DNA from 2 places in the Priestia sp. GS2 genome. Region 1 is predicted to be linked to the other one. Evidence: riboswitches for the same ligand, from Rfam matches in the RefSeq annotation. Region 1 holds a riboswitch; the other holds the start of a gene.
The links. Region 1 has a riboswitch for S-adenosylmethionine ahead of V2145_RS14710 (M20 family metallopeptidase). Riboswitches for the same ligand answer to the same signal wherever they lie in the genome.
Positions count from the first base shown of each region.

Region 2: another riboswitch for S-adenosylmethionine. It lies ahead of V2145_RS05110 (5-methyltetrahydropteroyltriglutamate--homocysteine S-methyltransferase); the one in region 1 lies ahead of V2145_RS14710 (M20 family metallopeptidase).

Region 1 is NZ_JAZGJX010000001.1:2,887,475-2,893,467, forward strand. It holds gene V2145_RS14705 (protein-glutamine gamma-glutamyltransferase) at 1-117, opposite strand, end outside; gene V2145_RS14710 (M20 family metallopeptidase) at 209-1,411, opposite strand; SAM riboswitch class I at 1,482-1,586, opposite strand; SAM riboswitch class I at 1,687-1,784, opposite strand; gene V2145_RS14715 (aspartate aminotransferase family protein) at 1,943-3,262, opposite strand; gene V2145_RS14720 (HAD hydrolase-like protein) at 3,798-4,484, opposite strand; gene V2145_RS14725 (histidine phosphatase family protein) at 4,727-5,314, opposite strand; gene V2145_RS14730 (hypothetical protein) at 5,387-5,866, opposite strand.
Region 2 is NZ_JAZGJX010000001.1:986,635-992,627, reverse strand. It holds gene V2145_RS05110 (5-methyltetrahydropteroyltriglutamate--homocysteine S-methyltransferase) at 179-1,306, opposite strand; SAM riboswitch class I at 1,387-1,487, opposite strand; gene V2145_RS05105 (hypothetical protein) at 1,735-1,977, shown strand; gene V2145_RS05100 (NAD-dependent protein deacylase) at 2,007-2,738, opposite strand; gene V2145_RS05095 (universal stress protein) at 2,751-3,149, opposite strand; gene pfkA (6-phosphofructokinase) at 3,476-4,435, opposite strand; gene V2145_RS05085 (C40 family peptidase) at 4,754-5,419, shown strand; gene V2145_RS05080 (hypothetical protein) at 5,450-5,575, opposite strand; gene V2145_RS05075 (secondary thiamine-phosphate synthase enzyme YjbQ) at 5,698-5,993, opposite strand, start outside.

The DNA.
Region 1 (5,993 bases):
GATATTATCATAACGATAGATTGTTTGATACTGAGCCATTTTTCTCAAAATCTGTGCTTTATTCGCTTCAAGCATGCTATATGGTACGGCATTCACATTTAGTGCACGACCCTGCACAATAATAATAAGTGCGTCCCCCTTTCACTCACTTTCTCTTTATCATACGAGTGAAAGGAAGCTTTTATGTGAATGAAAGAAGAGGTGTTTTCTAACCTAGATTTTTATGTCTCTTATTAAATTCGCCTTTTATAGTAAAAAGCGTATCCCCTTCCGTTAATAAGCGCAAACCGATGATAGCAAGGCCCTTTGTTCCCTGAATCAATCCTTTATCGCCTTCTGGAGATTTAGCCGCTTCACGAAATTCATCTGTATGCCATGAAAGCGTTTCGGGACCAATTTTAATATAAGGATGAATCGTTGGCACCACTTGACTAATGTTTCCTGCATCAGATGAACCAATTCCAGACTTATGGGCCGTACCTACGTTTTCTCCTAATTCCGTAAAGACTTCTTTAAATACTTGATCAAAAGCGCGATTTAGCTGCATATGATCTACTTTGTTTTGGATAAAAAATGCGTTGAGCTTGGCTCCTGTTGCCATAGCAGCTCCCTTTGCGATTTGCTGTACTCTTTCTGTGACTTGATCACACTCTTTACGCGTTTGTGCGCGAATATAAAAGCGAGCTTTTGCATAGTCGGGAACAATATTGGGAGCTGTTCCTCCATCTGTGATAATACCATGAATTTTCACATTACTCTTTACATGTTGACGAAGTGCATTTATTCCATTGAATAGCTGAATAACAGCATCTAAAGCGTTAATACCTTCTTCAGGAGCTGATGCTGCATGAGATGCTTGTCCATAAAATTCAAAATCAATAGGATCCACAGCTAGCGTTGTCCCTGTAATACACGTTTCTTTCCCTGGATGAACCATCATACAAGCATCTAAGTCTTGCACAAGACCCTCTTTTACAAAGCTTCCCTTTGCGCTTCCATTTGGTCCACCTTCTTCAGCTGGTGTTCCTAACACAACGAGTTCTCCTCCTACTTCGTCAAGAACTTGGCTAAGTGCAATTGCTGCTCCTACGCTAGTTGTTCCAATAATATTATGTCCACAAGCATGTCCAAGCCCTGGAAGCGCATCATACTCAGCAAGAAACCCAATTTTCGGCCCTTTCCTTGCAGATGCTTTTCTTGCTAAAAAGGATGTAGCATGACCTGCTACCCCACGCTCTACAGTAAAGTCTGCTTCTTCTAGAAGCTTACATAAAAGAAAAGATGCAAATTTCTCTTCATTTCCGATTTCAGGATGGTCGTGGATCGCATGACTTGTATCTATGTAAGTTTGAGCTTGCTGGTTAATATACTCAATAATGCTTTCTTTAAGCTTTTCTATCTTTGAATTCATTCCTACACCTCATTTACTAAAAATAAAAAGGAAGCTTCATAGAAGAAGCTTCCTTAACTAAAGAACCTGCTTCTTATCATCCAAGCTTCTAAAAGCTTGCTGGAATTAGCACAGTGCAATCAGCCTGTTGCTGAGGTGTCATGGGGCCAGGTCCCTCTACCTCTCTAGATAAGAAAACGTACAGTATGTATTTGTAAAATAATAAAACCTCCACTTACAGTGGCTTAATGACTGTAAGAAGAGGTTGGGATCACGTAATGTAAGAACCAGCTCTCTTCTTATCTATCAAGCACCGCTTGTTGGAGTTGGCACGGTTCAAATGTCCGTTGCCGAGGTTTCACAGGGCCAGTCCCTCCACCTCTCTGGATAAGAAGTTTGTCGAATATTGTAGAATCTTGTTGATAACTTAAATCCTATGTTACACGCTGAACAAGGGAATGTCAATGACTTTTCTGAAAAGATTTTTCTTTCTAACAATATGATACCGCTATCATGACTAGACCAAAAAAAAGAGTGCTTTAAGCACTCTCTTTATACATTAATAGCAACTTTTTGCTCATATAAATAAATGGCATGATCTAGCATAGCAAGACCTTCATCAATCTGCTCTTTCGTTACGGATAAAGGTGGAACCATGCGAATTACCTCGCTTGCATTGCCGCAGAAATAGAAGAGCACGCCTTGTTCAAGAGCTAAGTCTAGAATTTCAAATAGTGCATCCCCATTCGGTTCACCTGTTTCAGGGTGTACAATTTCAATTCCAATCATAAGTCCCACTCCGCGGATGTCTCCAATTAGCGAATGCTTTTCTTTTAACAGCTCCAATTGTTTGAGCGCATAAGCACCCATTTCTTTTGCGTTTTCGAGAAGATTTTCTTCTTGAAGTACTTCAAGCGTAGCGAGCGCAGCTGAACATCCGATTGGATTACCGCCAAACGTAGTACTGTGCGTCCCAAGAGGCCACTTCTTCATAAGCTCTTGTGAAGCAACGGTAGCACTTAGTGGAATGCCTGAAGCAATTCCTTTTGCAATTGCCATAATATCTGGTACGACATCAAATGTCTGCGCAGCAAACCATTCGCCAGTACGTCCAAATCCCGTTTGTACCTCATCAAAAATAAGTAAAATGCCGTGACGATCGCAGATTTCACGAAGTTTTTTCATCCAGCTTTTTGGTGGAATGATGTAGCCACCTTCACCAAGAACGGGCTCTAAAATAACAGCAGCCACTTCTTCTGGCGTTACTTGATGCTTAAACAAAGTATTAAAGTCTTTTTCAAGCTTGTCTTCAAAATAAGCATCTACATTAACACCGTCTGGACATTCTTTTGGATTGGCATATGGAATTTGATATGTTAACCCAGAAGGCTGCTGAAACTGACGGTATTTACTTTTTGAAGTTGTGACGCTTAATGCTCCCATTGAACGTCCATGAAAACAGCCTAAGAATGACACGACGTAAGGTCGTTTTGTTACGTGACGAGCAAGCTTTAACGCGCCTTCAATTGCTTCCGTTCCGCTGTTTCCAAAGAAGAAACAGTCCAAGTTGCCAGGCGTAACTTTTCCTAATTCGTCAGCTAATCTCAAGATAGACTCATACATGATAACGCCAGAAGGTCCATGAAGTAACTGGTCAGCTCCATCTTTAATAGCTTGCACAACTTTTGGATGACGATGCCCAACATTGGTTGTTGCAATTCCAGATGTAAAGTCTAGGTATTGTTTGCCGTCTAATCCGTAATAGTAGCATCCTTCTTCTTTTACAACGGGTAGATTTGGATGATCTTTTGCCATGGTAGGTGCTAAAAGCTCAGGCATTCTGTTAAATAGATGTTTCCAATCGTTTGACATAGTAATCCTCCTGTTTGCTAACAAATTATTAAAAATATTCTAAAAACATTTGATGTCTTTATCATAAATGATGTGTATGCTGGTGTAAATGAGGGTTTTAAGAATATTGATTCCACCCTAAACTACGACTCTATAGGATTTGTATATAAAGTAGATTCGTTTTATTTTTATGCTTTTCTTCTTTTTTAATCTGTTAGTAAAACTTTGATAGAATAATATTTCCGTTTTATTCTACTATGTATTTTTATAAAAATCAATTGCATATATATAAATTTTTTATGGTAATTAGTAGTTCTTATTTAGTTAGTAGGGATGGCTTCTTTTCTTAGTATAATTTAAAAATCACTCTTAATTCGGCGTGATTTTCACTTCGGATTGCTTCCTTTCCGCAGGGCGAGCGCTGAGCCTCCTCGTATACTGTGGGGTCTCACCTACCTCGCTAGTCCTGCTGGAGTGGTGCATCCTTCATTCCAATCACGGGCTTTTTATAGGAACAACTTTTAATGAGGCTACTCTTTTATTCTGAGAACGCTCTTTATTTGGCGTGATTTTCACTGACCACTAACCCTTTACACATAGGTACAATTGCTTTGAGTTCAATTAAATCATTTATTACGATATCAGCCTGAGCGAGTTCATGTTCTTGTGCAAAATCGAAATTACATCCTACTGCAATCAAACTATTATTTTTGGCAGCGTTGATATCCGATAGTCGATCTCCTACTACTGCCGCTTGTTTTATATCATATTTTTTTATAATCTCTTTAACTAAATCGCTTTTGTCTAAGGTTTCTATTTGTTCAATACTAAATATTTCAGTGATCCAATTCTCCAAACGATAATAACTTACAATAGCTTCTAAATAATCCTTTAAACCATTACTGGCTATGTAAATGGAACAATCATTCTCTGTTAAATAATTAAAAATCTCTTTTACGTTAGGATACAGAGCACCTTTTCCTCTTTTGATATTCTCAATTAATCTATTTAAGAAATAAGCGTCTGCTTGCATTCTTATTTGATTGGAATGATTAGGTAATAAAGCTTCCCATACTTTCGGCAAAGGTACCCCCATAATGTTACGGTATTTATCGATAGGCGTCTCAGCATTCCATTCATTTAGTGAACGTAAATGGTTAAAGGTATCATCCAGTGATATCTCTAAAATTTTATCCGTTTGAAACAACGTTCCATCCATATCAAAAATCAGTGATTCTATCATTACTCCCTCTCCTTTTCACAATTAAAACCTAGTCTCTCACTCATAATACCATAAAAAGTAAATTAAACCTTTATGAACCAACTCCAAGTTTGTTCCAATGCGCTACGGCTACTCAGTTTCCAACATTGCTTTCACAATCAACAAAAAACCTGAACGCTCAACCGTTCAAGTTTTTATTAGTTGAATTACTTATGTCCCAGTCTTTTATAGTATCCATACAAATAACGATAAAATTTATCTTATTAAACAAGATGACTATGGTTGTTTAATATTTGGAGCTTCCACTTTTTGTCCTCGTAAGTAAAGGTTGTGATGCTCGTGTTTTGCAGGGCTGTTTTTCCTGTGCCGTGCTCTCCGTTTGTTACGTAGTGGATAAAGGTATTAATGATGGCTCCGTGGCTCACAACGGCTACCTTTCTTCCTTTGGATTCCTCCATAATTTCCGTTAGACGTTTTAAAAGGCGCTCTTGAATGACTTCTAGTGCTTCCATATCGTATAAAGCTTCGCTTCCCCAATTTGTATCATAATTGGGAACTAGGTCTCTTAACGAAGCAACCGGCTTTCCTTCTAGCTGGCCAAAAGAGCGCTCTCTCAATCTTTCACATGTTTCAATGTTATTAATACCGGATGCAGTCGCAATTGCTGCTGCCGTATCGTAAGCTCTTGTTAAATCGCTTGAATATAACTTTTCAATTCCTTCATTCTTTAAAAATCGTGCAACTTGCTGAGCTTGCTTCATGCCTTGCTCATCAAGTCCTATATTGCGCTGCCCTTGAATAAGCTTCTTTTTATTCCATTCGGTCTGTCCATGACGGATTAAGTACAGCATACCCTCACTCCTTTTTCCCTTTATTCTTTATTATAAAGAAAGTTTAAGGGATATTCAGGTGAAAAGTTTATCTTAATCAGGATTACATGATGCTTTTCCATGGCGAAGCACATCAAAGATTGCTTGACCATCACTTGAAGAGTTCTCCGAAAATCTAACGGGTAATAAAGAAAATACCGTATAGTAAACTGAAAAATAAACAAACTGATAAAAGAACAGATTTGCTGTAAAAAAACTAGATTCAATTAAACTATTTACAATAAAGATGGATGCTAAATTAGCCAATGATCCTCCCGCATAGACACAAGCATGAGAAAAACGGTTATCATATTTTAGCTTTTCATATACGCAGACGGAGTCTAAAAAATATATTGATTTCAACTTAATTTTCTTCCATTTAAAGATTGTTCTTCCTTTTCCAATTGTAAAGTTTACCTGTCCTCCGAATAGTAAGGCCATAAAGGAATGACCTGACTGATGGATAATAGATACAATAGGAACAATGAGCAAAAACGAAAACAAAAATTTAGGAATATCATCTAATCCAAACACAGTTCCATCTCCTTTATCATACGATTTGTTACCACTACTATTCCACTTTGTATCTCTTTAAAACCTGTGTTTTTCCAGTTTTATTCATTCAGTTAAACCAAAAACCTTCTGTAATCGTACAGAAGGT
Region 2 (5,993 bases), 1.9 Mb from region 1:
ATGAATTTCCCAAACTACTTATCACTGATTATTTATATATATGAAGAAATAAACTACCCGATATTTTTTATATAAAAAAACCGCATCTTTTGTAGATACGGCTTTTTTGCTTTTATTACTAATGAAAGGAAAAATCTAATGAGATTCTTATGTAAAGCTAAAAAACAACTGATAATTTTTAGATAGTGCCCCAAACATCTTGAGCAATTTTAACGACATGACTAATTTTATTCCATTGCTCTTCTTCTGTTAGTTCATTTCCTTCTTCCGTACTTGCAAAGCCACATTGAGGACTAAGGGACAGATTTTCTAGAGGAATAGATGCACTCGCTTCTTTAATTCTTTGTTTAATAACTTCTGTATCTTCTAGCGTAGGAAACTTAGATGTTACTAGTCCTAATACAACTGTTTGGTTGTCACGTGTAAAGCTTTTTAACGGTCCAAAATCTCCTGAACGATTATCATCATATTCAAGGAAAAGTCCATCTACATGTAAGTTAGCAAAGATTGCATCGGATATAGTATCGTAGCCACCACTAGTAATGTACGTAGACCTAAAGTTCCCACGACAGATGTGCATCGTAATAATCATATCATCGGGCTTTTTAGAAATAGCGTCGTTTAAGCAATTAACTCTCGTATCAATAATATCTTTTACATCCATACCCAACTTCTCCACAACTGCATCGATACGCTCTTCAGAAACAAAATCAATCCATGAAGTGTCATCTAACTGTAAGTAGCGGCATCCTGCATCATAAAAAGCTTGAATCGCTTTTTGATAAGCAACTACCGTGTCATGATAAAACTGTTCTCTATCTCCATTATAATAAGTGTCCTCTTGAATTCGAGTAAATAGCATGTTTGGGCTTGGAATAGCAAACTTAGCAACTTGACTTCCATCACCGTATTCTTCAACGGCTTCTTTTAAAAATGTAAAATGTTCTAGCATATAATGATGGTTGAAATCTACTTTACCAACTACCTTAATTGCTTTATTTTTTGTTTTAGCACCTTTAAATTGACTAATATACTCCGTTTCAAACTCTTCTACACCCTCTAGGCCTGATAAGAAATCCAAGTGCCACCAAGCACGTCTAAATTCTCCGTCAGTGATAGATTTAAGTCCCACTTCAAGTTGTTTCTGGACAAGCTTTAAAATCTCCTGGTCCTCTACAGATTTTAAAGCCGTCTTGCTAATTCTACCATTGATATAAGCTTCTCTTGCTTCTTTGAGAGGAGTTGTTCTTAAAAAGCTCCCTACGTGATCAGCTTTAAATGGAGCTTTCACTAATGTCTTTGTCATAGTTCTATTCCCTCTTTCTATTCAAAATAAAAAACCTCATCTTAAAGATAAGAAGAGGTTAATAGTCATTATCGGTTCTTCTCCTATCTTCAAGCAAGTTGCTACTGGAATTGGCACAGTACTTAAACAGTCTGTTGCCGAGGCTTCACGGGGCCAGTCCCTCCACCTCTCGAGATAAGAATATTCAATTAATTAACTAGGAAAAATATTACACTTATTTTCTTAACCTGTCAACAAGGAATTTGAAAAATCAGAAATGAAACATTTTTCTTGTAATATTGAGGATTGATGCATATCCGAATTCATAAAAGATAAAACGTGCTCAAATATACCTTGTCACTTTACTTGTCACTTTACTTGTCTCTATCTATATGATATATGTTATAATCATGTGACCTAGGTTTTAAATAAGGAGGAACCTCACAAAGATGTTAGTTAAAGGATTACAACTATTAAAATATGTCTTTTTAATCGGAGCTGTGGTATACGGAATAATTGCTTTTCAAAACAGTGATTCCACCAACTATATTGCTTATTTACCATACATTCAGTTAATGCTAAGTTTATTTTTATTTATTGAAGCTGTTTTGACGTTTAAGGAAAGCAAACTGCATTCAGCATTTTTTCTAGTCATTTCTGTGTTCTGCTTCGCTATCTATTTTGAAGTGTAAAAAAAGCACGCTGCTCATAGCGTGCTTTTTCATTTCTCATTTCTTAAAGCGGTTACAACTTCGCCGATTGGAAGATATATTTGACTATCAAACACATAGTCATAGTGAGTTGGCTCTTTATTAATAATAATCATTGGTATCTGACCAAGTTTTCTAACTAGTAAAGGAATTTGATTAATAGGCGTTACTTGCAAAGATGAACCCATTACAATAAATAAATCGCTCTGTAAAGCTACCTCTACAGCTTCTTCAAAACAGTGAATTGAATCTCCAAACAAAACAACATTAGGCTTTAATACCTCTTCACATGACGTACAACTCGGTAATCCCGCTTTGTTTAGAAAATCTAACCCAAATTCATTTTTACACTTTTGACAATGTGCTCGCTTAATTGTTCCGTGAATTTCATATACATTCTTACTTCCTGCTTTTTGGTGCAGCCCGTCAATATTTTGTGTAATGACATGCACCGTCTTTTCTTGTCCTAATTCTGCTATAAAGTCATGGCCTGAGTTAGGTTCATATTCATGAAGTAGCTTTACACGAAAAATCTCTTTAAATAGCTCCCAGAAAAGCACCGGATCATTTCGATAAAAAGAAGTGGAAATCACATCTGAAAATTCTAAGTTCTTTCGATACAATCCATTCTGAGAGCGAAAATCAGGTATGCCTGACTCTGTACTTACTCCCGCCCCCGTAAAGAAACAAATTCGCTCTGCTTCTCCAATTTGTTTCTTTAACTCTTCAAGTTGCATATTCATTGGCTCTCTCTCCTACTTAACAATAAGTACGGGTATCTTTACATGCTGAGCAATTTTATGACTTACGCTTCCCAAAAACATTTCTTTTACTGGATTTAACCCTCGACTTCCAACTACTACAACATCAAAGTGATTGTTGTTAGCAAATTGAATAATAGTTTTAGCAGCATCTCCATGAATAAACGTAATTTCATATTCTATATTAGATTTTGCTAACACTTCTTGTGTTGTTTGGATACGCTTTTCTCTTGTTTCATCTATTCCAAGCGTATTCAACCTACTATCTCCTTCTACCGCATATATCACTTGAACAAAGCTGCGGTCAGTTAAGTTCGCTAGAGTAACCGCTTTTTCAGCTGCTCTAGCAGCGTGTTCAGAACCATCTGAAGCTAATAGAATTCGCTTGAACATGTCTTCACTCCTTTTCTATCAATTATAACAGCTCTACTAATTTTTATTCCATTGAAGAAATCGATATAAAAATTAAATTTTCTAAAAATACCCTCGCTTTTTGTGTTATACTAATAAACAGAAGTGCTATACTAAATAAAAGCTAACTAAAAGGACTGATGGCTATTATGGGTTTTGAGCTGATATGTACCTTTTGCAAAGGGCTTGGGAAAGTAATGATTATTCCTGGCATATTCTACACAAAAAAGTGTAAGCATTGCGAAGGTACTGGTTTGAAATTAAAAAAAGACGAAACTCCTCTGTAAGAAGTCTCGCCTTTATATCGTTTAGATTGATAATTCTTTTGATAGTTGATACATACGCTCATCAATATGATGAGGCTCACCTAAGATTTCCATAATATTATAATCAACAATTTCGTTTTTACGGATACCGATTGCACGCCCGCCTTTACCTTCCATTAATAACTCAACGGCGCGGCCACCAAAACGACTTCCTAACACGCGATCTTGTGCAGTTGGTGATCCACCACGCTGAATGTGACCTAGAACCGTAACGCGAGTTTCAATTCCAGCAGCTTCTTCAAGCTGTTTTGCTACTTCATTTCCTGTAGCTACACCTTCAGCAACAACAATAATACTATGTTTTTTGCCACGCTCTTGGCCTTTCTTTAGACGATCTACCATCTCTTGGAACTCATCTTTTGCTTCAGGAATTAAGATTGTTTCAGCTCCTCCAGCTAATCCAGACCATAGAGCAATATCTCCAGCATTACGTCCCATTACTTCAATAATAAACGAACGTTCATGTGAAGTAGCCGTATCGCGAATTTTATCAATCGCATCGATAACAGTATGTAAAGCTGTATCGAACCCTAGAGTAAAGTCTGTTCCTGGAATGTCATTATCAATCGTTCCTGGAATACCTACACATGGAAAACCTAGCTCAGTTAGCTTAACAGCTCCCATGTAAGATCCATCTCCACCGATTACTACTAAGCCTTCAATACCGTGTTTTTTTAGGTTTTCAATACCTTTACGGCGTCCCTCTTCTGTTTTGAACTCTGGACATCTTGCAGAATACAACATTGTTCCACCGCGTTGAATGATATCCCCAACATCACCCACTTCAAGCTTTCGAATATTTCCTTCAATTAACCCTTGATATCCTTGATAAATACCGTAAACTTCCATTCCTTCATGAATCGCTTTACGCACAACAGCACGAACCGCAGGATTCATTCCTGGAGAATCACCGCCGCTTGTTAATACACCTATTCTTTTCATTAATTTTCACCTCATCAAAAGTCAAATCAATTGACACTGTATTCTATTTTTACATTCTACATGACTACAAAGTATTTGTGTAGTAATTCACAACAGATTTCTATTATTATTTTTAAATGTCCTTACATTTTCATATGTTTTAGTTATTAACAGTTAAATATTCAATTTTTTTCTATTTTTTTAAAGAAAAATACATCTTTCTACTCGCTATAATTTTCATTTTTTTCATATTTTGTAATGAAAATGTAACGTTTTAACCTGTCGAAAGGTGTTATGATTATTTTACGAAAATTGACGGAAAATTGATGGAGGACCATTATGAAGAAACTTGTAGCAGTTTTTACCCTCGCTAGCTTTTTATTTGCTAGCCCTTTAGTTAGTCAAGCTGCGCTAGGTGATCAAACATTAAAGCAGGGCATGAGGCATCAAGATGTTCAGCAATTGCAGCAACTTTTAAAGAAAAAAGGTTATTTTACTGGCAATACAACAACTTATTTTGGCCCAGCTACATCAAATGCAGTTAAATCATTCCAGCGTAAAAATGGACTGTCTGCCGATGGAGTTGTTGGAAAAGGTACATACGCAAAGCTAGGAGTGAAAACTTCTTCACAGACTTCTACGTTTAATGCTTCAAAAGTTATTAACAAAGGAAAACAATATATAGGTGTTCCATATCGTTGGGGTGGAACAACGCCTAGCGGATTCGATTGTAGCGGCTTTATTGGTTATACTTTCAAGCAGAGCGTTGGCATTACTCTACCTCGAACTGTGGCCGAGATTTATAAAAAAGGTACTCGAGTAACAAGCTTGCAACCTGGGGACATCGTGTTTTTTCAAACATACCAAAAAGGTGCTTCACATGCTGGCATCTATATGGGCAACAATCAATTTTTACATAGCTCATCTTCAAAAGGTGTTTCAGTTGCTTCATTAAAAGATAGCTATTGGAGTAAGCGTTATATCGGTGCAAAAAGAATTCGTTAATCAAAAAAAGCCAACTTACGTTGGCTTTTTTTAACGACAAAAACTATAGTATTCATTAATGATATCTAGTACTGTTGGATACTCATCTACCCACGTAAAGTTAGTCTTCTCGTTTTGTTCTTGTTCTGTTTCTTTTTTAATTGTAATTTGCTCCACAAAATATCTCTCCCTTTTTCTGTTATATAACATATATATCGTTTTCCTTTTGTTTTATAACAAAAATTCTAAAAAAAGAAGACGTGCTAAAAGAAGCGCTCACGATTTAGTGAGCGCTTCTTTTAATCCGCTTGAATTTTAATGTAGCATGTACGATTTCTAGGGCCATCAAATTCACAAAAATAAATCCCTTGCCACGTTCCTAATAATAGACTTCCATTTTCAATAATAATTTGCTGTGAAGAACCGACGGTGCTTGCCTTTAAATGGGCTGCTGTATTTCCTTCAAAATGTTGATCTTTTTCATCAATCCAAGGATATACCTCATCAAACCTTCTAATCATGTCACGTTTTACATCTGGATCTGCATTTTCATTAATTGTGATACCAGCAGTTGTATGGGGGCAATACACCGTGA